2 regions of the Cupriavidus sp. 291-E7 genome follow, and region 2 is predicted to be linked to the other one. Evidence: riboswitches for the same ligand, from Rfam matches in the RefSeq annotation. Region 2 holds a riboswitch; the other holds the start of a gene.
The links. Region 2 has a riboswitch for glycine ahead of AC3FLX_RS01750 (D-amino acid dehydrogenase). Riboswitches for the same ligand answer to the same signal wherever they lie in the genome.

Region 1 (11,801 bases), on a different contig from region 2:
ACGAGGTTTCGTCGAACAGCTGATGGAAGGTCTGCATGGCGTTTTTTTCTTCGGCAAACCGGAAGTGCTTTCATCATACGACGCCGGCAAACGCCGGCAACCGGAATACTTCGTCAGCATTCGACGATATTGACCGCCAGCCCGCCGCGCGCGGTTTCCTTGTACTTGGTCTTCATGTCGGCGCCGGTCTCGCGCATCGTCTTGATGACCGAGTCGAGAGACACATAGTGAGTGCCATCACCGCGCATCGCCATGCGCGCCGCATTCACTGCCTTCACGGACGCCATCGCATTGCGCTCGATGCATGGGATCTGCACGAGTCCGCCCACCGGATCGCAGGTGAGTCCAAGATTGTGCTCCATGCCGATCTCCGCCGCGTTTTCGACCTGTTCCGGCGTGCCACCCAGCACGGCGGCGAGTGCGCCGGCGGCCATCGAGCATGCCACGCCGACTTCGCCCTGGCAGCCGACCTCGGCGCCCGAAATTGACGCATTGAGCTTGTAGAGCAGGCCGATTGCGCCAGCAGTCAGCAGAAAATCCACCACACCCTGGCGATTGGCGCCGGGCACGAAGCGGTCGTAGTAGTGCAGCACGGCAGGAATGATGCCCGCGGCGCCGTTGGTCGGCGCCGTGACCACGCGGCCACCGGCGGCGTTCTCCTCGTTGACGGCGATGGCGTAGAGGTTCACCCAGTCCATGACCGATAGCGGGTCGGACAGCGTGCGTTCCGCGCGCAATGTCAGGTGCCGGTAAAGCTCCGGCGCGCGCCGCTTGACCTTGAACGGCCCCGGCAGCTCGCCGTCCGTGCGGCAACCTCGTGCCACGCATTGCTGCATCACGTCCCAGATATGCAGCAGGCCGTCCACCACCTCTTGCTCCGGACGCCAGGTCAACTCGTTCTCAAGCATGAGTCGCGCGATCGACTTGCCGCTGGCGTGCGCCATGTCGAGCATCGCCCGGCCACTGCGGAACGGATGCGGAAGCTGCTTCTCGGCGGCCAGCACCTGCGTATTGGGCGCACCGGCCGTGACGACGAAGCCGCCGCCCACCGAGAGGTATCGCGCTTCGCGCAGCGACGCGCCGTCAGCATCGTAGGCGTGGAATTTCATGCCGTTCGGATGCTCGGCCAAGGCTTCGCGCCGATAGAAAGCAATGTGTTCACGCTCCACGAACGGCACCGTGTGCTTGCCTAGTAGCGACAGCAGCTTGCCCGCGCGCATCGCCGCGAGCCTGGCGTCGATGCTCTCGGGATCGACCGTATCGGGCGACTCCCCCATCAGCCCGAGGATCACGCCCTTGTCCGTGCCGTGTCCCTTGCCAGTCGCTCCCAGCGATCCGTACAGTTCCACGCGCACGCTGGCCACCTGCGGCAGCAGGCCGTCGCGTTCCAGGCCGTGCGCGAACATCAATGCCGCACGCATCGGGCCGACGGTATGAGAACTCGACGGGCCAATGCCTACTTTGAAGAGGTCGAAGACGCTGACTGCCACGGCTGACTCCAGAATCGTGCCGGCGCTACACCGGCGTGTCTTGATCGGTACGGCCCGGGTGGCGCCACAGCGCGCCGGTGGCGTGGTCGGGAGCGTCGAGCGGGCGCTCCCGTAGCTTCACGCTGATCGAGCCGTCGGTCTCCAGGATGGCGAAGTGCACGTCTTCCACGCGGGTGCAGCCATTGCGGCGCAGCGCCTTGTGCAAGTCGTGCGTGCTGATGCGCTCCCGGCGCATCACTTCGTCAAAAATCTCGCCCTGGTGAATCACGATCTGCGGGCGGCCTTCCACCAGCAGTTCGAACGGGCGGCTGCGCCAAGTGAAATATCCGAGCATCGTGTCGGCGAGGAACAGCGTGGCTGCCAGAATCAGCCCGGCCAGCACGGAGTTGTCGCCGGCGTTCATGGCGTTCTGCACCGCATTCGAGATGATCAGCAGCAACACCAGATCGAACGGCGTGAGCTGCCCGGTCTGCCGCTTGCCCGACATCCGCATCAGCACGAGCAATGCGCCATAGACGATGAGCCCACGCAGCACGAATTCCCACCAGGGGGCGCTGAGATTCCACATGAATGAGCCCTCCGCTCAAGGACGGCGCCGCACGCCGGCGCCTGCCTCTTGAGCATAGCCCTTCGCGGCATCCGCGTGTAGCGGACGACGCTCAGGGCAGCGGACTCACTCGTCGGCGTACTCGCTCATCGGCACGCACGAGCAGAACAGGTTGCGATCGCCGTACACGTTGTCGGCACGGCCAACCGGCGGCCAGTACTTTTGCGTGCGCAGCGATGCCACCGGGTACGCCGCTTCTTCGCGCGTGTACTTGTGGTTCCACTCGTTGCCCACCACCACGGCGGCGGTGTGCGGAGCGTGCTTGAGGGGGTTGTCCTCGCGGTCGAAGCTGCCGTCTTCCACGCGGGCGATCTCGCCACGGATGGCGATCATCGCGTCGATGAACCGGTCGAGTTCGTGCAGCGATTCGCTCTCGGTCGGCTCGATCATCAGCGTGCCCGGCACCGGGAAGCTCATCGTCGGCGCGTGGAAGCCGTAGTCCATCAGACGCTTGGCCACGTCCTCGTTGCTGATGCCCGTGGTCTTCTGCAGCGAGCGCACGTCCAGGATGCACTCGTGCGCCGCCAGACCATGCTGCCCCGTGTACAGCACGGGGAAGTGCGGCGACAGGCGGCGGGCCACGTAGTTGGCGGCCAGGATGGCGTTCTCCGTGGCGGCGGTCAGTCCGGTCGAACCCATCATCGCGATATACATCCACGAGATCGGCAGGATGCTGGCCGAGCCGAACGGTGCGGCGGAGATACCGCCGATGCCGTTGTCATCGCGGCGATAGCCAACGCTGTCCTGGTTCGGCAGGAAGTCCGCCAGGTGCGCGCCCACTGCGACCGGACCCACGCCGGGGCCGCCGCCGCCGTGCGGAATGCAGAACGTCTTGTGCAGGTTCAGGTGCGATACGTCGCCGCCGAACTGGCCCGGCGCGGCGACACCGACCATCGCGTTCATGTTCGCGCCGTCGACATAGACCTGACCGCCGTGCTTGTGCACGATCTCGCAGATCTGCTGCACGCCTTGCTCGAACACGCCATGCGTGGACGGGTACGTGATCATGATCGCAGCCAGGTTCTTGCTGTGCTGCTCGGCCTTCTTCGCCAGATCGTCGAGGTCGACGTTGCCGTTTTCATCGCAGGCCACGACCACGACCTTCATGCCGGCCATCTGGGCCGATGCCGGATTGGTGCCGTGCGCCGACGACGGGATCAGGCAGATATCGCGATGGCTTTCGCCACGGCTGGCGTGGTACGCGTGGATGATCAGCAGACCCGCGTATTCGCCCTGCGAGCCGGCGTTCGGCTGCAGGCTCACGGCTGCGTAGCCGGTGGCGGCGCACAGCATTGCTTCCAGCTGGTCGATCATTTCGCGATAGCCGACCGTCTGGTCCAGCGGCGCGAACGGGTGGATGTTGCTGAACTCGGGCCACGTCACCGGAATCATCTCGCTGGTGGCGTTGAGCTTCATCGTGCAGGAGCCGAGCGGGATCATCGTGCGGTCGAGTGCCAGATCCTTGTCGGCCAGCGAACGCAGGTAGCGCAGCATCTCGTGTTCGGCGTGATGCGTGTTGAATACCGGATGCGCCAGGTATTCGGATTGACGCGCCAGCGCGGCCGGGAAGCCGTCACCGACCGACGCCTCGATCTTGTCGAAGTCGGGCACCGGCTTGCCGTGCGCGAAGATTTCCCACAGCGTGACCACGTCCTCACGCGATGCGGTTTCGTCGAGCGAAATGCCAATGCGCGAGGCGCCCACATGGCGCAGGTTGATGCCGCGCTGCGTGGCGGTGGCGTGGAAGGCATCGGTGTTGAAGCCGGTTTCCAGCGTCAGCGTGTCGAAGAACGTCGCGTTGACCGGTGCCAGACCCAGCGTCTTCAGGCCGGCGGCCAGCGTGGCGGTCAGGCGGTGCACACGTTGCGCAATGCGCTTGAGTCCCTGAGGCCCGTGGTAGACGGCATACATCGACGCCATGACGGCCAGCAGCACCTGCGCGGTACAGATGTTCGAAGTGGCTTTCTCGCGGCGGATATGCTGCTCGCGCGTCTGCAGAGCCAGGCGATAAGCCTTGTTGCCCTGCGCATCGATCGTCACGCCTACCAGGCGGCCCGGCATCGATCGCTTGAAGTCGTCCTTGACCGCCATGTAGCCCGCGTGCGGACCGCCGAAGCCGAGCGGCACGCCAAAGCGTTGCGAGTTACCCACGGCTACGTCGGCACCCCATTCTCCCGGCGCGGCGATCAGCGTCAGCGCCAGCAGGTCGGCGGCGGCCACCACCAGGCCACCAGCGGCATGCACCGCATCGGCAATGGCGCGGTAGTCGTTCACATCGCCATTCACGCCGGGGTATTGCAGCAGCACGCCGAAGGCATGCGCCTGCGCGGCGTCCGCGGCGGGGCCGACCTTGACCTCGATGCCCAGCGGCAGCGCGCGCGTGCGTACCACTTCCAGCGTTTGCGGCAGCACGTCGTCAGCCACGTAGAACGTGTTCGATGCGTGCTTGTTCACGCGCTGCAGCAGCGTCATGGCCTCGGCGGCGGCGGTGCCTTCGTCGAGCATCGACGCATTGGCAATGTCCAGGCCGGTCAGGTCCGTGATCATCTGCTGGAAGTTCAGCATCGCTTCCAGACGGCCCTGCGAGATTTCGGGCTGGTACGGCGTGTACGCGGTGTACCAGGCAGGGTTTTCGAAGATGTTGCGCAGCACCACGCCCGGCGTGAGCGTGTTGTAGTAGCCCTGGCCGATGAAGCTCTTGAGCACGCGGTTCTTGTTGGCCAGGCCGCGCAGCCGTGCAAGCGCGGCTTCCTCGGTCAGTGGCGCGGTGAACTCGCCCAGCGACATGCCGTCGCGGCGGCGGATGGCGGCGGGTACCACGGCATCGATCAGCGCGGTGCGGCTGTCGAAACCAAGGACCTTGAGCATGTGCTGCTGTTCGGCGGCATCGGGGCCGATATGGCGGGCGGCGAAGGCGTCGCGCGCCTCCAGTTCGGCCAGCGTGGGCCGTGCTTGGGCGGCTGCATTCATGGGAAGCGGGGCGTTCATGGCAAGGGGTCTCGTCGAGCGGGCGGCGGCAGGTGGTCGGCCTGGCCGCCGCGCGCGGCATCAAACTGTCAGCGCAATCAGGCGCCGACGCTGGCCTTGTAGGCGTCGGCGTTCATCAGGCCGTTCACGTCGTCGGCGTTGGCCGGCTTCAGCTTGAACAGCCACGCGTCGAACGCGTTGGTGTTGACCGATTCCGGCGAGGCCGAAGCGGCGTCGTTGACCGCGATCACTTCGCCGGCCACCGGCGCGTAGATGTCGGAGGCCGCCTTTACGGACTCGACCACGGCGAGCGCGTCGCCGGCGCCAACCGACTTGCCCACTTCAGGCAGTTCCAGGAAGACGATGTCGCCCAGGGCGTCCTGTGCGTGGTCGGTGATGCCGATCGTCAGCGTGCCGTCGGACTCAACGCGCACCCATTCGTGCGACTCGGTGTACTTCAGGTCAGCGGGGAAGTTCATGAGGTTCTCCGTCAATTCAGTGTGTTTCTTGTTTCAAGCACCCGGTCCGCAGCAGGTTGGGCTCGAGCGGACGGGTGGAAGGGCGACCGTTGGGTGTGAAGCCGGGCGATGCCTCAGCTCACGAGTGCCTTGCCATTGCGCACAAACGGCAGTTTAACCACAGTAGCGGTCAGTTTGCGGTCACGAATCTCGACCTGGACGTCGGTGCCGGGCACCACGTCCTTCGGCAGGCGGGCGAACGCGATCGACTGCTGCAGGCTCGGGCTGAACGTGCCGCTGGTGATTTCGCCGTCGCCGGCCGCGGTGATGACTTTCTGGTGCGCGCGCAGCACGCCGCCCTTGTCGCGCAGGATCAGGCCCGCGAATGTCTGCTTCTGGCCGCCGGCCAGCAGGGCCGATTTGCCGAAGAAATCGCGCTCGCTTTGCAGGTCGACGGTCCAGGCCAGGCCCGCGTCGAGCGGCGAGGTGTTGATGTCCATGTCCTGGCCGTACAGATTCATGCCGGCTTCCAGGCGCAGCGTGTCGCGCGCGCCGAGACCAGCCGGGCGTACGCCGGCGGCGGACAGCTTTTCCCAGATACCGGCGACGTTCTCGGCCGGCACCACCAGCTCGAAGCCGTCTTCGCCGGTGTACCCGGTGCGTGCGACCATCAGCTCGCCCATTTCCGGGTCTTGCACGACCAGCGCGTTGAACGGCTTCAGTGCATCGGCGGGCTGGGTGGAGGGGAAGGCTTGATAAACCTTGGCGCGTGCGTTCGGACCCTGGACGGCCACGATGGCCAGATTACCGGCGCCGGCCGGGGCCACGTCGCCACGGCGCGGCGTGATCGTCACGTCGCTGCCGGTGGCCGCATTGCGCGACCGGATCCATTCGATATCGCCGACGGCCGTGCTGGCGTTCACCACCAGGCGGAAGTGGTCCTCGGCAAAGAAGTAGACGATCAGGTCGTCGATGACGCCGCCTTTCTGGTCGAGCATGCACGAATACAGTGCCTTGCCCGCCGTCTGCAGCTTGTCCACGTTGTTGGCCAGCAGCCCGCGCAGGAAGGCGCGCGTGTTGGCGCCATGCAGGTCGACCACGCACATGTGCGATACGTCGAACATGCCGGCATCGGCGCGCACGGCGTTGTGTTCCTCGATCTGCGAGCCATAGTTGACCGGCATGTCCCAGCCGCCGAAGTCGACCATGCGGGCGCCGAGGGCGCGATGAATAGCGTTGAGGGGCGTGGCCTGGAGCGTCATGAATATCCTCGGGGGCGGTTCGAAAACGAAAAAAGGGTCATCCGCCGCAACGATCGGCGCACCAATGTGCAACCAATCCGCTGCGGCGGATGACCCCTCTGTCCTCGATACCTGAGAGATTACGGACCCTCGCTTGCGCGTAGGCTCCGTGCGCCCCTTCGGTGGACATGCTCACCCTGCATGGCAGTGGCGGATGTCGCTCTCCAGAGTGCGGCATGCATCGTGTGCATGTTGCATGCCGATCCGGTCGGTCCGTGGTGCCTGAGAGTTTTTGGGTAGTTCCCCTTCGGCGGCGCAGTCGCTGCGCGCTCTCCCGGCCGGATGCGCGAGAATGTACGGGACCGGTCTGCCTTTGTCAAACACACCTGACGCCGACGGCAGGTCTCGCCCCCAGGCCGGCGAATTAGCGGCGGTCCTTCGTCACGACGTTGCCGACCACGCCACCCACCGCGGCGCCGCCCAGCGTGCCGAGCGCGCTACCGTCGGTCAGTACGGCACCACCCAGCGCACCGGCGCCCGCGCCGATTGCCGTGTTCCGTTGTTTCGGGGTCATGTCCGCGCAGCCGGCAAAGCCAGCCAGCACGGCACCAATCAGCGCGACCTTGGAAAGTGTGCGAAGCGTCTTCATGATGGCTCCTTCTTTTCAATGGTTTGTCATCGTTTCGATGTGTTTGGTCTGGTGGTCCGAACCGGTCGCGCAACGCGCGAGACCCGCGCGGTCGTGCAAGGTAAGAGGCAAGCTCCGTGCCCCGCGTGCCCCCGCTTTACGATTGTTACCAGCCTGAAACGCCGCTTGTCGGACGCTGTCCGACACCGGGCTGAAAGACATGAAGCGCGTGTTAACATCGACGCCTTTGGCGCGCCGCGTCGCACGTGCGCCTTGATACATCCCGCCTGCATCGTTTCCCTGCCCCATGACCCACGGACTCAACGCCGCGCAATCCGAAGCGGTTCGCTACCTGGACGGCCCCTGCCTTGTGCTGGCTGGCGCCGGCTCCGGCAAGACGCGCGTGATTACGCAAAAGATTGCGCACCTGATTGAGGACAAGGGGTTCGAACCGCGTCACATCGCCGCCGTCACTTTTACGAACAAGGCGGCCAAGGAGATGCAGGAACGCATCGGCAAGCTGATGGAAGGCAAGACCACGCGCGAAGGGAAGCGCATTCCACTCAAGCAGCTGACGGTTTGTACGTTTCACTCGCTTGGCGTGCAAATCTTGCGCATGGAAGCCGAGCATGTCGGGTTGAAGCCGCAGTTCTCGATCATGGATTCGGACGACTGTTTCGGGCTCGTGCAGGAGCAGCTCGCCACCACCGACAAGAAGCTGATCCGCAGCGTGCAAGGCACGATCTCGCTGTGGAAGAACGGCATGGTCGATCCGGAGACCGCGCTGGCGCAGGCCGCCAATGCCGACGAGCATCAGGCGGCGATGGTCTATCGCAACTACGTGGCCACGCTGCACGCGTATCAGGCGGTGGATTTCGACGATCTGATCCGGCTGCCCGCCGAGCTGTTCGCACGCGATGAAGCCGTGCGGCTGAAATGGCAGAACCGCCTGCGCTATTTCCTGGTGGACGAATACCAGGACACCAACGCGTGCCAGTACCAGTTGCTGAAGCTGCTGGCCGGCGGGTCGCACCTGCGCGCACCGGCCTTTACGGCCGTGGGCGACGACGACCAGGCCATCTACGGCTGGCGCGGCGCCACGCTGGATAACCTGCGCCTGCTGCAGACCGATTTCCCGGACCTCAAGGTCGTCAAGCTCGAACAGAACTATCGCTCGACCGTGCGCATTCTCGAAGCGGCCAACGCGGTGATTGCGAACAACCCCAAGTTGTTCGACAAGAAGCTGTGGTCCGAGCATGGTATGGGCGATCCGATCGCGGTGCATCCGATGAACGACGAAGAGCACGAGGCGGAGTCGGTGGTGTTCCGGCTATCCGCGCACAAGTTCGAGCGTCGGGCGCAGTTTCGAGACTATGCGATTCTCTATCGCGGCAATCACCAGGCGCGGCTGTTCGAGCAGATCCTGCGGCGCGAGCGGATTCCCTATGTGCTGTCCGGTGGCCAGAGCTTCTTCGACAAGGCCGAGATCAAGGACATCTGCGCCTACCTGCGCCTGATCGCTAACCCCGACGACGATCCCGCATTCATCCGCGCCATTACCACGCCGCGCCGTGGCGTGGGCAATACCACGCTCGAAGTGCTGGGCACGTTCGCGGGCCAGGCCAAGGTTTCGCTGTTCGAGGCGGCGATGATGGGCGGTATCGAGGCCAAGCTGCAGCCGCGCCAGCTGGAACCGCTGCGTGTGTTCTGCGAATCGATGGTGCGGCTGGCCGACCGTGCCGCCAAGGACCCAGCGACCGTCGTGCTGGACGATCTGATGGAAGGCATCCACTACGAGGCCTACCTGTACGACACGTTCGACGAACGCCAGGCGCAGTCGCGCTGGACCAACACGCTGGAATTCCTGGACTGGCTCAAGCGCAAGGGCACGCGACCCGAAGCGGATGGCGAGGGCGAGGCTACCGGCTTCGACAACGCCGATGGTTTTGGCGACGAAGGCAAGAACCTGCTGGAACTGACGCAGACCGTGGCGCTGATGAGCATGCTCGAAGGCCGCGAGGAAGATCCTGACGCGGTAAGACTGTCGACGCTGCATGCATCGAAAGGCCTCGAATATCCGCACGTGTTCCTGGTGGGCGTGGAAGAGGGCATCCTGCCCCACACCCGCGAGGACGAAGACCTTGGCGACGACAAGATCGAGGAAGAGCGCCGCCTGATGTATGTGGGCATCACGCGCGCGCAACGCAGCCTGCAGATCAGCTGGTGCAAGAAGCGCAAGCGCGCGCGCGAAACCTATTCGGTCGAGCCGTCCCGCTTCATCGCCGAGATGAAACTGGAGGATGGCCCCGCACCGCAGGACGCGATGCCTGCCATGAGTCCGAAGGATCGGCTCGCCGGCCTGAAGGCGCTGCTCAACAAGCCTGCCGCAAGCTGACGTTGATACAAGGCCGACAAGACGCCGGAGTACAGCCTTACTACGATTGCCACCGCGTGAGAACGTCTCGGCGTTCCTGCGACGCACCGTGCCCGCCCTTCGGTTGCGGTGCGGCTGGGCGCATGCGAGCCCGGCTTCTTCCCTGTTGAACGCTCCCGGATGCGGCAGCACCGGGAGCGTATTTTTCTCCGGCCGGCACACAGCGCCAGCGCCACCACCTTCGTGGCACGGGGCAGGCCACATGTGGCCCTTTCCGCACGTATCAACTTTGATACAAAGCCGGCATCGCCTGTAATCTCCTGGCTGGTACATTGGCCGCTCGGAATTTCCGCGTCTTTCTTATTTCCACACCACATGGACCTGTCGCAAAACCTGCCCATCCGCCTGCTGATCGTCGACGACGATCCCCAGATCCGCACCATGCTTGCCGAATACCTGGCCACTTTCGGTATGGAGGCGGAAGGTGCCGAGGGTGGCACGGCAATGCGCGCAGCGCTGGGTACGCAGGAGTACGACCTTGTGATCCTGGATCTCTCGCTGCCGGGCGAGAACGGCCTGACGCTGTGCCGGGAAATCCGCGAGCGCAGCGACCTGCCAGTGATCATGCTGACCGCGCGCGCCGAGCTGGCCGACCGCGTGGTGGGTCTGGAGGTGGGCGCGGACGACTACGTGACCAAGCCGTTTGAAATGCGCGAGCTGGTGGCTCGCATCCACACCGTGCTGCGCCGCAGCCGTGGCGAGGTGCGCCGGACGACGCCCGCCGCTGGCGGTCACGAGATGCGTTTCGGATGCTGGCGCCTGAATGCGACGCTGCGCCAGCTCGTCGATGCCGAAGAGACCGTAGTGCCGCTGTCCAATGCGGAATTCCGCCTGCTGCTGACCTTTATCGAGAACCCGAACCGGGTGCTCGACCGCGAAATGCTGATCAACAATGCGCGCGGCCGCGACCTTGATGTGTTCGACCGCAGTATCGATCTGCTGGTATCGCGCCTGCGCCAGAAGCTGCGTGACGATCCGCGCGACTCGTCGCTGATCCGCACCGTGCGCGGCGAAGGCTACGTCTTCACCGGCAACGTGGAGCACTGACGGCATGGCTGCTGCGACGCCGCCGTCGGCTGACGGCGCATCGGTTGTGCGTCCGGACCCGCGCGCCGGCGAACCGGCCCGGCGCCGCCGGTTCAATTCGATGTTCATGCGGTTGTTCTTCGTGATGACCGCCATCATGCTGGCCGTGCACGTGCTGGGCGTGACCGTGATCGAGAGCGTGTTTCCACGCCCGGGATCGGAGCGCTACATGGAGCGCATGCGCCGGGCCGCCTCCGAAGCCGAAGCCGCCGGCCGGCTGCTGCCCGGCCCGCCGCCCAACCCGCTCGAAGGCGTGTTCATGCCCGACCATCCACCGGGCCCGCCGCCTGGCATGCGCGGCAATGAACCGTTCGACTTCGATGGCCCGCCGCTGCGTCCCGAAGCGTTCCGCGAACGCCGTCCTGGCGATTGGCCGCCGGGGCCGCCAAAGGGATTCCATATCCGTGGCATCTGGCCACCGCATCTGGGGTTGCTGTTCCAGCTGGCGGCCATCCTGATCGCGTCCTGGGTGGGCGCCCGCCTGCTGGCGCGGCCAGTGCAGCAACTGGCCAGCGGAGCCAACCGCCTGGCGCAGGACGTGCACGCGCCGCCGCTCGATGAAGACACCGGTCCGGCGGAAGCCCGCGATGCCACGCACGCGCTGAACCTGATGCAGCAGCGCATCCGCACGCAGCTCGCGCAGCAGTCGCGTTTTCTGGCCGCGGTTTCGCATGACCTGCGCACGCCGCTGACACGCATGAGCCTGCGCATCGAACGCGTCGAAGACAACGACGTGCGCTATCGGCTGCGCCAGGATCTGGCCGAGATGAACGGCCTGATCGATGCCACGCTGTACTACCTGCGCGAGCGTGACGATGCCACGGGCCCGCGCCAGCGCGTGGACGTGCTGGCCTTGCTGCAGGCCGTTGTCGACGATGCGCAGGAAATCG
Region 2 (11,801 bases):
GTATGCTTGGCACGCAGTCCTGTCGTCCCTGCTATCCGGAGGCCGTCATGCCGATTCGATTTTCTGCCTGGATGGGTACCCTGGTGGTGGCCCTTGCGTTGAGCGCATGCGCGTCGTTGCAGCCGGTGGAAACCGGGCAGAAGCTGATTGGCAGCCCGCCGGCGGCCATCCAGCAAACGTTCGGTACGCCAACCGATACTTTCCAGCTGGCCAATGGCACGCAGCGGTGGCTTTACTCGAAACAGCCCTACGGTTATGAGGTCTACGCAGCGGATTTCGATGCGAGCGGCAAGCTGACCAGTTTTCGTCAGATGCTGACGGAAACCGAGGTCTACACCGCACGCCCCGGCACGTGGACCAAGCAGGATGTGCTGGAGCGCTGGGGCAAGCCGCGCGAGCCTATCCAGTACTACGCACTGATGAAGCGCGAGGCGTGGTCATATCGCATGTATCTGCCAGGGTACTTGCCGGCGCACTTCAGCGCTTACTTCGACGACAACGGCGTGCTGGATCGCACGATGATCATCCAGGACTCACGCGGCGGCGAACGTAGCCGTAAATAGGCCACCGGCGCGACAACGTTCTTTTGATGGATCAACCCGTTCCGGGTTGTCCACGCGCGGGATGAACGCGCGTTCTACAGTTGCGATGCACGAAGCAGGAGGCTTCCAGCGAAGCCTCCCTGTTCGCTGCCTTATCCCCTTCGGACTGCCGTCACCTTGCCACCCATCACATCGATCGTGCGGCGTTGCGGGTTGTAGTCCATCGTGCCCGGCATATGCTGGCCCTCGCGATTGCCGAAGCGCCATGCGCAGCCCTTGAGCAGGGCGGCAGCCTCCGCCTCGGTCTTGCCGATCAGTGCGTCGTCGCCGAGCTTGTCGGCCTGGCAGCCTTCCGGCGTGCCACGGCCGCCTTGCGGGCCTGGATCGGCTACGCCGCCCGAAGGTGGCTGTGCGGCGCATCCCGCCATCATCGCGGCCATCGCCACGGCGCCCGTGAGGGCAATCCCTTTCCAGTTCGGTGCTGTCATGCGCGGGCTCCTTGCTGTCTGTTGCGGCCAGTCGGATTTGTCGAAGTCCCGATTCTAGCGGACCGTCAGTGCCTACCGCGACGCGCGCGCCTTTCGCACCGCGGCGCGAGGCGTCGATTTTCCTCGGCTACGCGGCACCGGTGCCGCAAACATCCGCATGTCACGGAGGATGCAACCGAGCAATGTGTCCGCCGCCACGCCTAACGGCCGACCGGTCTTCACCAGCAGCCTGGCCTTGGCCGCTTCGAAAAGCGGATGAGCGACCGGCAGCGTCACCAGTTCGCCCGATTGCAGTTCTCGATACGCGGCAAATGCGCCGATGAGCGTAATGCCGTGATGACGCTTGACGAAGTGCCGCAGCACGGCCAGCGAATTGGTGGTCAACGTGGGGCGGATCTGGATGTTCTCGGCATAGGCCAGCATCTGCACGACCTGCCCGAGCCCGAACGCGGGCGGCATCATCGCCAGCGGATAGTCGGCCAGTTCGTGCACCTCCACCCTGGTGCCGCGCAGTGCCAGCGGATGCTCGGCATGAACCAGCAGCACCACCGGCTGCGACGACGTTGCCACCCAGCGGACGTCGGCATGCGAGGGCGGGTTGTAGGCCAGCCCGATATGAGCGCGGCTTTCCGCCACCTCCTGCAGCACGTTATTGACGGGCAGGGTGTCCACCGTGACATCGAGCCGTGGATACTGCGCGCAGAAGTCGGTCAGCACTTCGTCCATCAGGCGATCGACATAGCCTTCGCTCGTGGCAATGCGCACCTGGCCGTGTTGCAGGCCGCGCAATGCCTGCAGGCGGTCTTCGAACAGTTCCTGTTGCGCGCGGCAGCCGCGCCAGTATTCCAGCAGATGCAATGCCGCCTCCGTGGGCTGCACGCCGCGCGCATGCCGGTCGAACAGCGGCGCGCCAACCTCATCCTCCAGCAGGCGTATCTGCCGTGTGATGACCGATGGCGAGGTATTGATGCTGTCGGCCGCGCCCCGGATCGATCCGTGCGTGAGCACCTCGTGGAAATAGCGCAGCCTGCGCTGGTTCAGTTCTCGCATGTCGAAGTCCGCCCAATGCATGGTGTTGCCGAATGGGCAACGATAACCGACTTAAGTTGCTCTTGCGCTGATTTTTCATCTGCCCGACGATCTTTCGAAAACAAGAACACAGCAACAGCACAACGTTCATCGCATCCACAAGGACGACCACGGGAGAGATCGGATGTCCGCCACACTGCCCCCAAGCACCACGCCGGCGCATGACAGTGCCGCGCACCACGCGCTGTATCGCAAGCTGAACTGGCGCCTTCTGCCATTCCTTCTGCTTTGCTACACCTTTGCCTATCTGGACCGCGTCAACATCGGCTTTGCCAAGTTGCAGATGCAGAGCGACCTTGGTTTTTCGGATGCCGTGTATGGCCTGGGCGCGGGCATCTTCTTCTTCGGCTACGTGCTGTTCGAAATCCCGAGCAATCTGCTGCTGCCCCGCATCGGTGCGCGCAAGACCATCAGCCGCATCCTGGTGCTATGGGGCCTGACGTCGGCCGGCATGATGTTCGTGCGCGACGAGACATCGTTCTACGTCATGCGCTTCCTGCTCGGCGTGTTCGAGGCCGGCTTTGCGCCGGGCATGATCTTCTACCTGACGTACTGGTACGGTCAGCAGCGCATGGCGCGCGTGATGGCCATCGTCATGCTGGCCGGGCCGATCGGCGGCATCTTCGGCTCGCCGCTGTCGACCTGGCTCATGACCGGGCTTTCCGGCGCGCACGGCCTGGCCGGGTGGCAGTGGATGTTCCTGGTGGAAGGGTTGCCCTGCGTGCTGCTGGGCGCGCTGGCGTTGCGCGTGCTGGCCGACCGCCCGGCCGATGCCAAGTGGTTGTCCGAAGCAGAAAAGCGCATGATTGCAGCGGAGCTTCACTCTCCCGGCGCGGGCCATCATTCGTTTGCACAGGTCGCGCGCGACCCGCGTGTCTACTTGTTGGCTTTCGCGTACTTCACGATGATCTGCGGCATCTATGCCGTGAGCTTCTGGCTGCCTTCCATCCTCAAGGCGGACGGCGTCACGGACACCATGCAGATCGGGCTGTATTCGATGATCCCGTACATCGCCGCCGCCATTGCGATGATCGTGATTGGCCGACGCTCGGACCGGCGCGGCGAGCGGCGCCTGCATAGCGCGGTGCCCGCCTTCGTGGGAGCCGTGGCGCTGGCCGTGGCGACGCTGTCCAGCGGTAACCTGGCCGTGTCGCTGTTGTGCATGACGATTGCCACGGCGATGATGTGGTCGGCCTACACGGTGTTCTGGGCCATTCCGTCGCAGTACCTGAAGGGGGATGCGGCGGCCGGTGGCATCGCGCTGATCAATACCATCGGCCTGATCGGCGGGTTTCTCAGCCCAACGATCATTGGCTGGGTGCGCACGGCCACGGGCAGCATGCAGGCCGGCCTGCTGGTCATGGTGGCGTTGCTCGTAGCTGGCGCCCTGACGCTGCTGGCCAATCGCATGCCGGCATCGCACGGCAGCGTGGCCGCCGCCTGACACAACCAATGAGAATGCATATGGAGATGTCCTTGTCACCCCGAATCCTGATCGCCGGCTTCCAGCACGAAACCAATACGTTTGCGCCGTCGAAGGCTACCTACACCAGCTTCGAGCGCGGCGAGGGCTTTCCGGCCATGTGTCGAGGCGACGATGTGCTGGCGTTGCGCGACGTGAATATTCCCGTGGGCGGGTTCATCCAGGCAGCGGAACGCAACCGCTGGTCGCTTTGCCCGGTGATCTGGGCCGGCGCGAGCCCGTCGGCGCACGTGACCGAGGATGCGTTCGAGCGCATCGCCAGCGAAATCGTCGCGGCCGCGCGGGCGGGCGGCTTCGACGCGATCTACCTGGACCTGCACGGCGCGATGGTGGCCGAGCACGTTGACGATGGCGAGGGCGAACTGCTGGCGCGGCTGCGTGACGTGATCGGTCCCGGCGTGCCGCTGGTGGCCTCGCTCGATCTGCATGCCAATGTCACCGAGCGCATGCTCGACGCCGCCGATGCACTGGTGGCGTACCGCACCTATCCGCACGTCGACATGGCGGAAACCGGCGTGCGCGCTGCGGAGTTGCTACAGCCTCTGCTGGGCCGTTCGATCCGCTGGCACGTCGCGGCGCGGCGCCTGCCGTTCCTGATTCCCATCAACGGCATGTGCACGATGCTGGAACCCGCAAGCGGCCTGTACGCGGCACTGGAGGACGCCGAGCGCAATGCGGTCGTGTCGCTGTCTTTTGCACCGGGATTTCCGGCAGCGGATTTTCCGGAGTGCGGGCCGGTCATCTGGGGCTACGGCGAGGATGCCGATGCCGCCGAAGCTGCCGTCCAGTCGCTTTACGACCGGATGCTGGCGGAAGAGGCCGCCTGGGAGGTGCCATTCCTGTCGCCCGACGACGCGGTGCAAGAAGCCATGCGGATGGCCGAAGGCGCAACGCGGCCGGTCGTGATTGCCGATACCCAGGACAATCCTGGCGCGGGAGGCGATTCCAACACGATGGGGATGTTGCGCGCGCTGCTGCGTCATGGTGCGCGGGACGCGGCGATTGGCCTGATCTGGGACCCGACGGCGGCCGCGACAGCGCATCGCGCGGGCGTTGGCGCGGTGATCGACATCGCGCTTGGCGGAGTGTCCGGCGTGCCCGGAGACGAGCCGCTGCAGGGGCGCTTCGAAGTGCTCGGCTTGTCGGACGGCGTGTGCCGCTTTGGCGGGCCGATGATGCACGGCATGGTGGCCGACGTCGGGCCTGTGGCGCTGCTCGGCATGGGCGGGGTACGGATCGTGGTCAGCAGTGGCAAGGCACAGATGCTCGACCGCAATCTCTATCGCGTTGGCGGAATTGAGCCAGAGGCGATGAAGATCCTTGTGAACAAGAGCTCAGTGCATTTTCGCGCGGACTTTCAGGGCATCGCGCATGCCGTGCTGGTGGCCAAGGCACCCGGACCGATGACCGCCGATCCGGCCGATCTGCCCTGGAAGCACTTGGCACCCGGCATCCGTCTGAAGCCAATGGGCCGGCCGTTCCAGGGCTGATGCGCGGGTAGCGCCCGTTCAGAGCTTCTGCTGCGCCGCCAGCCGGAAGATCTTTGCCCAGCGGTTGGCGGTATCGCGGTCCGGTACGGGAATGGCCCATTCGGCCTGCTTGTGGTGCTGCAGTGCCACGACCACATACCAGTGGCCCTGGCGCGCCTCGGGCCGCGCGCCGTCGATGTCCGCAAAGATCATGACTTGGCGCTGGCCGCCCATTTCCAGCACGCCGTTCTTGCGTTCGGCATCGATCCTGAGGTTGCCCCAGTCGCCGCGCAAGGCCAGGATGCGCTCGCCCTTGACGCGCCGGCCGTGAATGGCGCGGTAGCGGCGCAGCCATGCCATGAACAGCGCGGTCAGCGCGGCGAGCACCGCAAGCACGGCGGCGGTACCGGCCAGCATGCCGGCCGCGGCCGCCACCGTCTGGTAGAGCCGGACCATCCCGTAAACAAAGGCGGCGATGACCGCGAGGCCAAGAAGGATAATGGGCACGTCTGGTTTCCGTAGTGTTGCCGGGTGGTATTGACGAGTGTGGCGCCGTGGCGGATGCCCGCCAGCGTCGGACAGCGCGGGCCTATAATGGTTCGCCCCCGCACTGCCTGGCGAAGGGGCGCTATCCGGTTCGGCCACTCGTCAATGCCATCGTATCCTCTCGTCCTTTGCCTGACCATTGCCGTGGTGTGCAGCGTGGGCATGGCTGTCGCAGCGTGGCCGCGGCGCGATGATCCCACCGTGCGCGCGTTTCTGCTGCTGGCCGCCGGCGTGGCCATCTGGAGCGGTGGCCGGTTGCTGGAGATCAGCGAGACGGAACTGGCTGGCCGTATCTTCTGGGCCAAGCTGCAGTATGTGGGCATCGTGGCCGTGCCGATTGGCTGGCTGGTGGCGATGGTTCACCTGAGCCGCCCGCGCTTTGTGGTGCCCTGGTCGATGCTGTGGGTGCCGGTGTTTGCGGCATTGCTGACGCTCGTGCTGGTCTTTACCAATGAGCGCCACCATCTGATCTGGACCACGATCGAGCGGATGCCACCGGGCGTGGCGCCTGGCGCGGTATTCCATCACGGCATCGGCTATACCGCCGCGGCGGCCTGGACGTACGCGATGCTCGGTCTGAGCATGTACTTTCTGGCCACGGCCGAAGTGCCGAACGCCGCGTTGTCAGTGCGCGGCCGCAACGTGCTGATGGCCGGGCTGATGTTGCCGCTGGTCACGCATATCGCCTACCTGTATCGCTGGACCAGTCCGCTGGGCGGCGACCTGACGCCCGCCACGTTTTCGTTGATGACGTTGCTGGTCTGGTTCTGTGCGCTGCGCACGCACCTCGACGATACGGGGCACTATGCGCGGCTCCGCGTATTCGACACGATCCGCGAGGGCTGCGTGATCCTGGGCGCCGATGGGCGTATCGTGGAATTCAATCCTGCTGCCGCACGGCTGGTGCCGGAGTTGTGCCGTGGGCAGATTCCGCCATCGATCTGGCACGACGCATTGAACGCAGCGGGCGAGGTGTCGCCCGTCATTCCGGACGGGGCCGGGTACGAAGTGGCGGTGGAACCGGTACGTCGCATGGATGGCAAACAGATCGGTCTGCTCGTGTTCATGCGCGACATCAGCCGCTACCAGTCGCGCGAGCTGGCACTGGCCACCCAGCTCGGCGAAACCACGGAGCAGTTGTCGCGCGTACAGGCGGACCTCGACATCGACGCGCTGACCGGCATTCCGAACCGGCGCTACTTCCAGCGCGAGTCACACGAAGCTGTGGCGCGTGCGTTTGAGCGCGGCACGGAACTCGGGCTGCTGATCCTGGACGTCGATCTGTTCAAGCAATTCAACGATCTTTACGGACATCCACGTGGTGACGAATGCCTGCGGCAAGTGGCGGCGGCGCTGACTGGCGTACTGCGCGGCGCGCAGTTCTGCACGCGCCTTGGCGGCGAGGAATTCGCCGTGGTGTTGCCCGATTCCTCGATGAAAGAAACGCGCGGCATTGCGCGCAGCATGGTGGCGGCCGTGCGCGAACTTGGCATTCCGCACAACGGCACGCCTGTGCAGCCGTATGTGACGATCAGCGTGGGCGCCGTGTGCGCGGTACCGGAGGCCGCGCGGCTGGAGCCGCTGCTGCATCGCGCCGACAGTGCGATGTACCGCGCCAAGCGTGCTGGCCGGAATCGTTATGTGCTCGACGCCAGCGTGTATCTGGGGGTGCAGAACAGTTGATATCGAGGCCGGTTGAAAAAGGGCTTGCAAATTCCGAAAGCTTCTGTAGAATTCGCGGCTCGCGTCGCAGCAGCAATGCAGCGAAACGAAGCCCAGATGGCGGAATTGGTAGACGCACTAGGTTCAGGTCCTAGCGGTGGCAACACTGTGGAGGTTCGAGTCCTCTTCTGGGCACCAATTCAAAAGCCCTGCTCATTGAGCAGGGCTTTTTTCATTTTGGCCAGGCCATCGATGCAGCGTCGGGAGTTCTCCCCTCTCCCGCTGCGCGGGAGAGGGGCCGGGCGAGAGGGTCAGCGCCTCAAGCCGCCACGCCGCTTGCGCCTCCGCCAACGGCCACGCACCCGTCCTGCGGCACCGCCTGCCGCACCACATCGCCCACCATCTCGGCCGTCACCGCCGACAATGTCCAGCCCAGATGCCCATGCCCCGTGTTGTAGAACACGTTGGCCGCATGCCCACGCCCAACGCGCGGCATCATGTTCGGCATCATCGGGCGCAACCCGGCCCAGGGCACCACGCTGCGTGTGCTCACGCCCGGGAAGCACTGCTGCACCCAGTCGATCAGCGGACGAATACGGTCGGCGCGGATATCGCGGTTGACGCCGTTGAACTCGGCCGTGCCGGCCACGCGGAACCGGTCCACACCCAGACGGCTGGTCACGAGCTTGGTCTCGTCGTCGAGCAGGCTCACGGTCGGCGCGCTCGCCTGGCTTTCGGCATCGTTCAGATTCACGGTGATCGAGTAGCCCTTGACCGGATAGATGTTGACGCGGTCGCCAAGCTGCCGGGCAAAGCCGCGGCTGGCTACGCCCGCGCAAATCACCACGCCGTCGAAGTCGCGCGACGTCGGCAGGTTATCTTCCGCCGATACCACGGTCACGCGCCTGCCAGTGGTCGATACGGAACGCACGTCCTGGTTGTACAGCGTCTGCACGCCCAGGCGCCGGATCGCAGTGGCCAGTCCGCTGGTGAACTTGTGGATATCGCCGGTGGAATCGCTCTCGGTGTAGTAGCCGCCGTAGTAGGTGCCGGCCAGAGTCGGCTCGATGTCACGCATCTCTTCCGGCGTGACCGGCCGGCGTTCCAGCCCGCCATCGGCCAGCAGCTTCGACACGCGGCCGGCATGTTCGAACCCCGACTTGTCCCGATAGATATGCAGGATGCCGCGCTGCTTCAGGTCGAAGTCGATGCCTTCGGCCTGCGCCCAGGCAAACAGGTGCTCGCGTGCCGCAACGGCCAGCCGTGCCGTCTCGACCGTATTGGCACGGTAGTGCGGAATCGACGCGATGAATTCGGCAAACCAGCTCAACTTGTGCCACGAGGGGCGCGGGTTCACCAGCAACGGTGCATCGGCGCGCAGCATCCACTTGATGCCCTTGGCCAGGGTGGACCAGTGCGTCCAGACTTCGGCATTCGATGCCGACAACTGCCCGCCGTTGGCGAAGGACGTTTCCATCGCGGCATAGCGATGCCGCTCGAACAGCGTAACGGAGAAGCCGCGTTTGGAGAGGGCGTAAGCGGTCGTGACGCCGGTAATACCGCCGCCGATCACTGCAATGGTTTTCATGTGGAAGGTCTTCCAGGACGTCATGGGGTGGCAGTCCACGGCGCACCATGCGCTACGCGGACGCCCCCTCTGTCCTTGACCTGAGAGATTCGCAATGCCGCGTGAAAAAACGGGCATCGCTTGCTCCTTCGGTACCACCGGCCGACGTACAAGCCGGGGGTTCTTCAGAGTGCACTGGCGATACCGGTCCTTTTGCCTGAGAGTTTCCGGGGCGGTTGCTCCTTCGGCGCCGTGCTGCCTGATGGCAGGCACGGACTCTCCCGAGATCGCGGGATACAGCGGTGGCAACTATGCCACAGAACTTCAGGAATCCGCTATCGGGATTTCCAGCATGGTCAGGGCTGGGCAGTCAGAAAGCGTTGCGCCAGCCGCACCCAGGCGGCGGCACCGAGCGGCAATACCTGGTCGTTGAAGTCGTAGCCGGGGTTGTGCACCATGCAGCCGCCGAACTCGCCCTCGCCGTTGCCGAGGATCAGGTAGCAGCCCGGTACGGCATTGAGCATCCATGCGAAGTCCTCGCTGCCGTTCAGCCCCTTGGGTGCGTGCGTCACCACCTGATCCGCGCCAACGAGTTCCGTGCAGACTTCCTGCGCCAGCGCCGTGGGTGCCGCCGCGTTGACCATCGGCGGTGTGAGCTGGCGATAGTCGATCTGCGCCGTCACACCGTGTGCCTGCGCGGTCAGGCTCACGATCTCGTAGATGCGTGCTTCCACCAGTGCGCGGGTTTCGGGGCGCGCGGCGCGCACATTCAGGCCAATTTTGACTTCTTCGGGAATCACGTTGTGCGTGGCACCGGCGTGGATGAAGCCGACCGAAACCACGGCGGTGTCGTCAGGCGCGACGTTGCGCGCCACCACGGTCTGCAGTGCCGTGATGATCGCGGCCGATGCCGCGATCGGGTCCTTCGATCGATGCGGCATCGCACCGTGGCCGCCAACGCCGCGAATCGTGACGTCGGCAACGTCGGACGATAGGCTCACCGGACCTTCGAGCACGCGAAACGATCCGGCGGGCACGCCGGGCATGTTGTGCAGTGCAAACACGGCGTCGCACGGAAAACGCTCGAACAGGCCATCGTCGATCATCGCGCGCGCGCCGCACAGGTTCTCTTCGTCGGGCTGGAAAATCAGGTTCAGCGTGCCGTCGAAGCTGCGCGAATCGGCCAGCGCCTTGGCCGCGGCCAGCAGGATCGCGGTGTGTCCGTCGTGACCGCATGCATGCATGCGCCCAGGCGTCTTGCTGGCGTAGGGCAGGCCCGTGGCTTCGACAATCGGCAAGGCATCCATGTCGGCGCGAATGCCCAGCCGCCGTGTGCCATTGCCCACCTTGAGTTGCCCCACCACGCCGCTTTTGCCGATGCCGGTGTGCACGTCGTAGCCCCAGCTTTCCAGTAGCGTCGCCACCAGCCGGCTGGTGGCGCCTACTTCGAAGCCAAGCTCGGGTTGGGCGTGAATCTGCCGGCGGATATCGACGAAGGTTTCGGTGTCGATGGCGGGCAGCAGGTGCGGCAGGAGCTGGAACGGCGTCAGGGTCGGTTCGCGGGTCATGGTTTCGGTCTCGCAGAGGTTCAGTGTTCGCGTTTCTCGGCAATGCGCAGCACGGCGGTCAACGCCAGTACCCCGCACGCCATCATGTAGAAGGCCGGTGACATCGGGTTGCCGGTCTTTGCCAGCAGCCAGGTGACGATGAATTGCGACGAGCCGCCGAACACGGTGACTCCCACGCTATAGATCACGGCCAGGCCAGTCGCCCGTACGCCGGCCGGCAGCATTTCCAGCAGCATCAGGAACAGTGGCGTGGTGCCGAGGTTGATGCTGGCCGTGAGCAGGGCGGACAGGCACAGCACCAACGGCACGCTTGGGTAGTGGTTCATCAGCCAGAACGCGGGATAGACGGCGATCAGGCTGAACAGCAGCGATCCGGCAACCAGCGGCTTGCGCCGGGGGAGCCGGTCCGCCAGCGTGCCGGCGGCCAGCGAGACGACCAGCAGCGTGACGCCCGTGACACAGCCGGACAGATACGACAGCGACGCCGGCATATGCAGCACGCGAATCATGTACGTCGGCATGAAGAACACCACCAGGTACATCGTCGCCGTGCCCGCGGTTCCGGCCAGAATGCCGAGCACCACCTTGCCGGCATGGCGTCGGAACAGTTCGCCGACGGGGCTTGGCGCGTGCGCGTCGGCCTCGTGCGTTTCATCGAGATTGGCGCGGATGTAAAGGCCCACGGGTGCAATCAACAGGCCCAGCAGGAACGGCACACGCCAGCCCCAGCTTTCCAGCGCGTCGGTGGACAGCAGCGCGTAGAGCGTGGCGCCGGTGGCAGCGCCGGCCAGCGCGGAAATACCCTGGCTGCCGATTTGCCAGCTTACGCGCCAGCCACGGCTTTTCACGTCGCCACCTTCCATCAGCATCGCGGTAGACGCGCCGATCTCGCCGCCAAGCGAAAAGCCCTGCAGCAGGCGGCCCGCGAGGATCGTCAACGATCCCCACACGCCCGCCGTGGCGTACGTGGGTGCCAGCGCAATACACAACGTACCGATCACCATCAGCCCGATCGTCAGCGTCATGGCCGCCTTGCGACCACGGCGATCCGCATAGTTGCCGATCACCACGCCGCCCAGCGGACGCATGACGAAGCCGATGCCGAACGTGGCGACGGCGAGTAGCAGCGACCCGTACGGACTATCCGAAGGAAAGAACAGCTTGCCGATCAGCAGCGAGAAGAAGCTGTAGACCGTGAAGTCGAACATCTCCAGCGCGTTGCCGATGGAACACGCGGCGATGAGGCGGAACTGGCTTGGCCGTGCGGCATGGACGGCGGGCGCCGCGGCTACGTCAGCGGACAGCGGTGTGCCGGCGGGCAAGGTTGCGTTGTTCATGTCGGGGGCTCCACGAACCGGGTTTCGAAAATCGTGGAGCCGTTCTTCCC

Region 1: another riboswitch for glycine. It lies ahead of gcvT (glycine cleavage system aminomethyltransferase GcvT); the one in region 2 lies ahead of AC3FLX_RS01750 (D-amino acid dehydrogenase).

Annotation. Positions count from the first base shown of each region.
Region 1 is NZ_JBYOJV010000007.1:164,516-176,316, forward strand. Features, by position in the region: gene AC3FLX_RS14450 (MBL fold metallo-hydrolase) at 1-37, opposite strand, end outside; gene AC3FLX_RS14455 (L-serine ammonia-lyase) at 114-1,490, opposite strand; gene AC3FLX_RS14460 (DUF421 domain-containing protein) at 1,516-2,058, opposite strand; gene gcvP (aminomethyl-transferring glycine dehydrogenase) at 2,164-5,085, opposite strand; gene gcvH (glycine cleavage system protein GcvH) at 5,163-5,543, opposite strand; gene gcvT (glycine cleavage system aminomethyltransferase GcvT) at 5,657-6,784, opposite strand; glycine riboswitch at 6,873-7,001, opposite strand; glycine riboswitch at 7,023-7,110, opposite strand; gene AC3FLX_RS14480 (YMGG-like glycine zipper-containing protein) at 7,188-7,412, opposite strand; gene AC3FLX_RS14485 (UvrD-helicase domain-containing protein) at 7,699-9,786, shown strand; gene AC3FLX_RS14490 (response regulator) at 10,141-10,872, shown strand; gene AC3FLX_RS14495 (ATP-binding protein) at 10,877-11,801, shown strand, end outside.
Region 2 is NZ_JBYOJV010000001.1:371,887-383,687, forward strand. Features, by position in the region: gene AC3FLX_RS01710 (hypothetical protein) at 48-563, shown strand; gene AC3FLX_RS01715 (hypothetical protein) at 695-1,030, opposite strand; gene AC3FLX_RS01720 (LysR family transcriptional regulator) at 1,103-2,080, opposite strand; gene AC3FLX_RS01725 (MFS transporter) at 2,244-3,563, shown strand; gene AC3FLX_RS01730 (M81 family metallopeptidase) at 3,596-5,092, shown strand; gene AC3FLX_RS01735 (hypothetical protein) at 5,111-5,578, opposite strand; gene AC3FLX_RS01740 (histidine kinase N-terminal 7TM domain-containing protein) at 5,723-7,300, shown strand; tRNA gene AC3FLX_RS01745 (tRNA-Leu) at 7,391-7,477, shown strand; gene AC3FLX_RS01750 (D-amino acid dehydrogenase) at 7,599-8,867, opposite strand; glycine riboswitch at 8,927-9,041, opposite strand; glycine riboswitch at 9,042-9,140, opposite strand; gene AC3FLX_RS01755 (M20 aminoacylase family protein) at 9,203-10,414, opposite strand; gene AC3FLX_RS01760 (MFS transporter) at 10,435-11,751, opposite strand.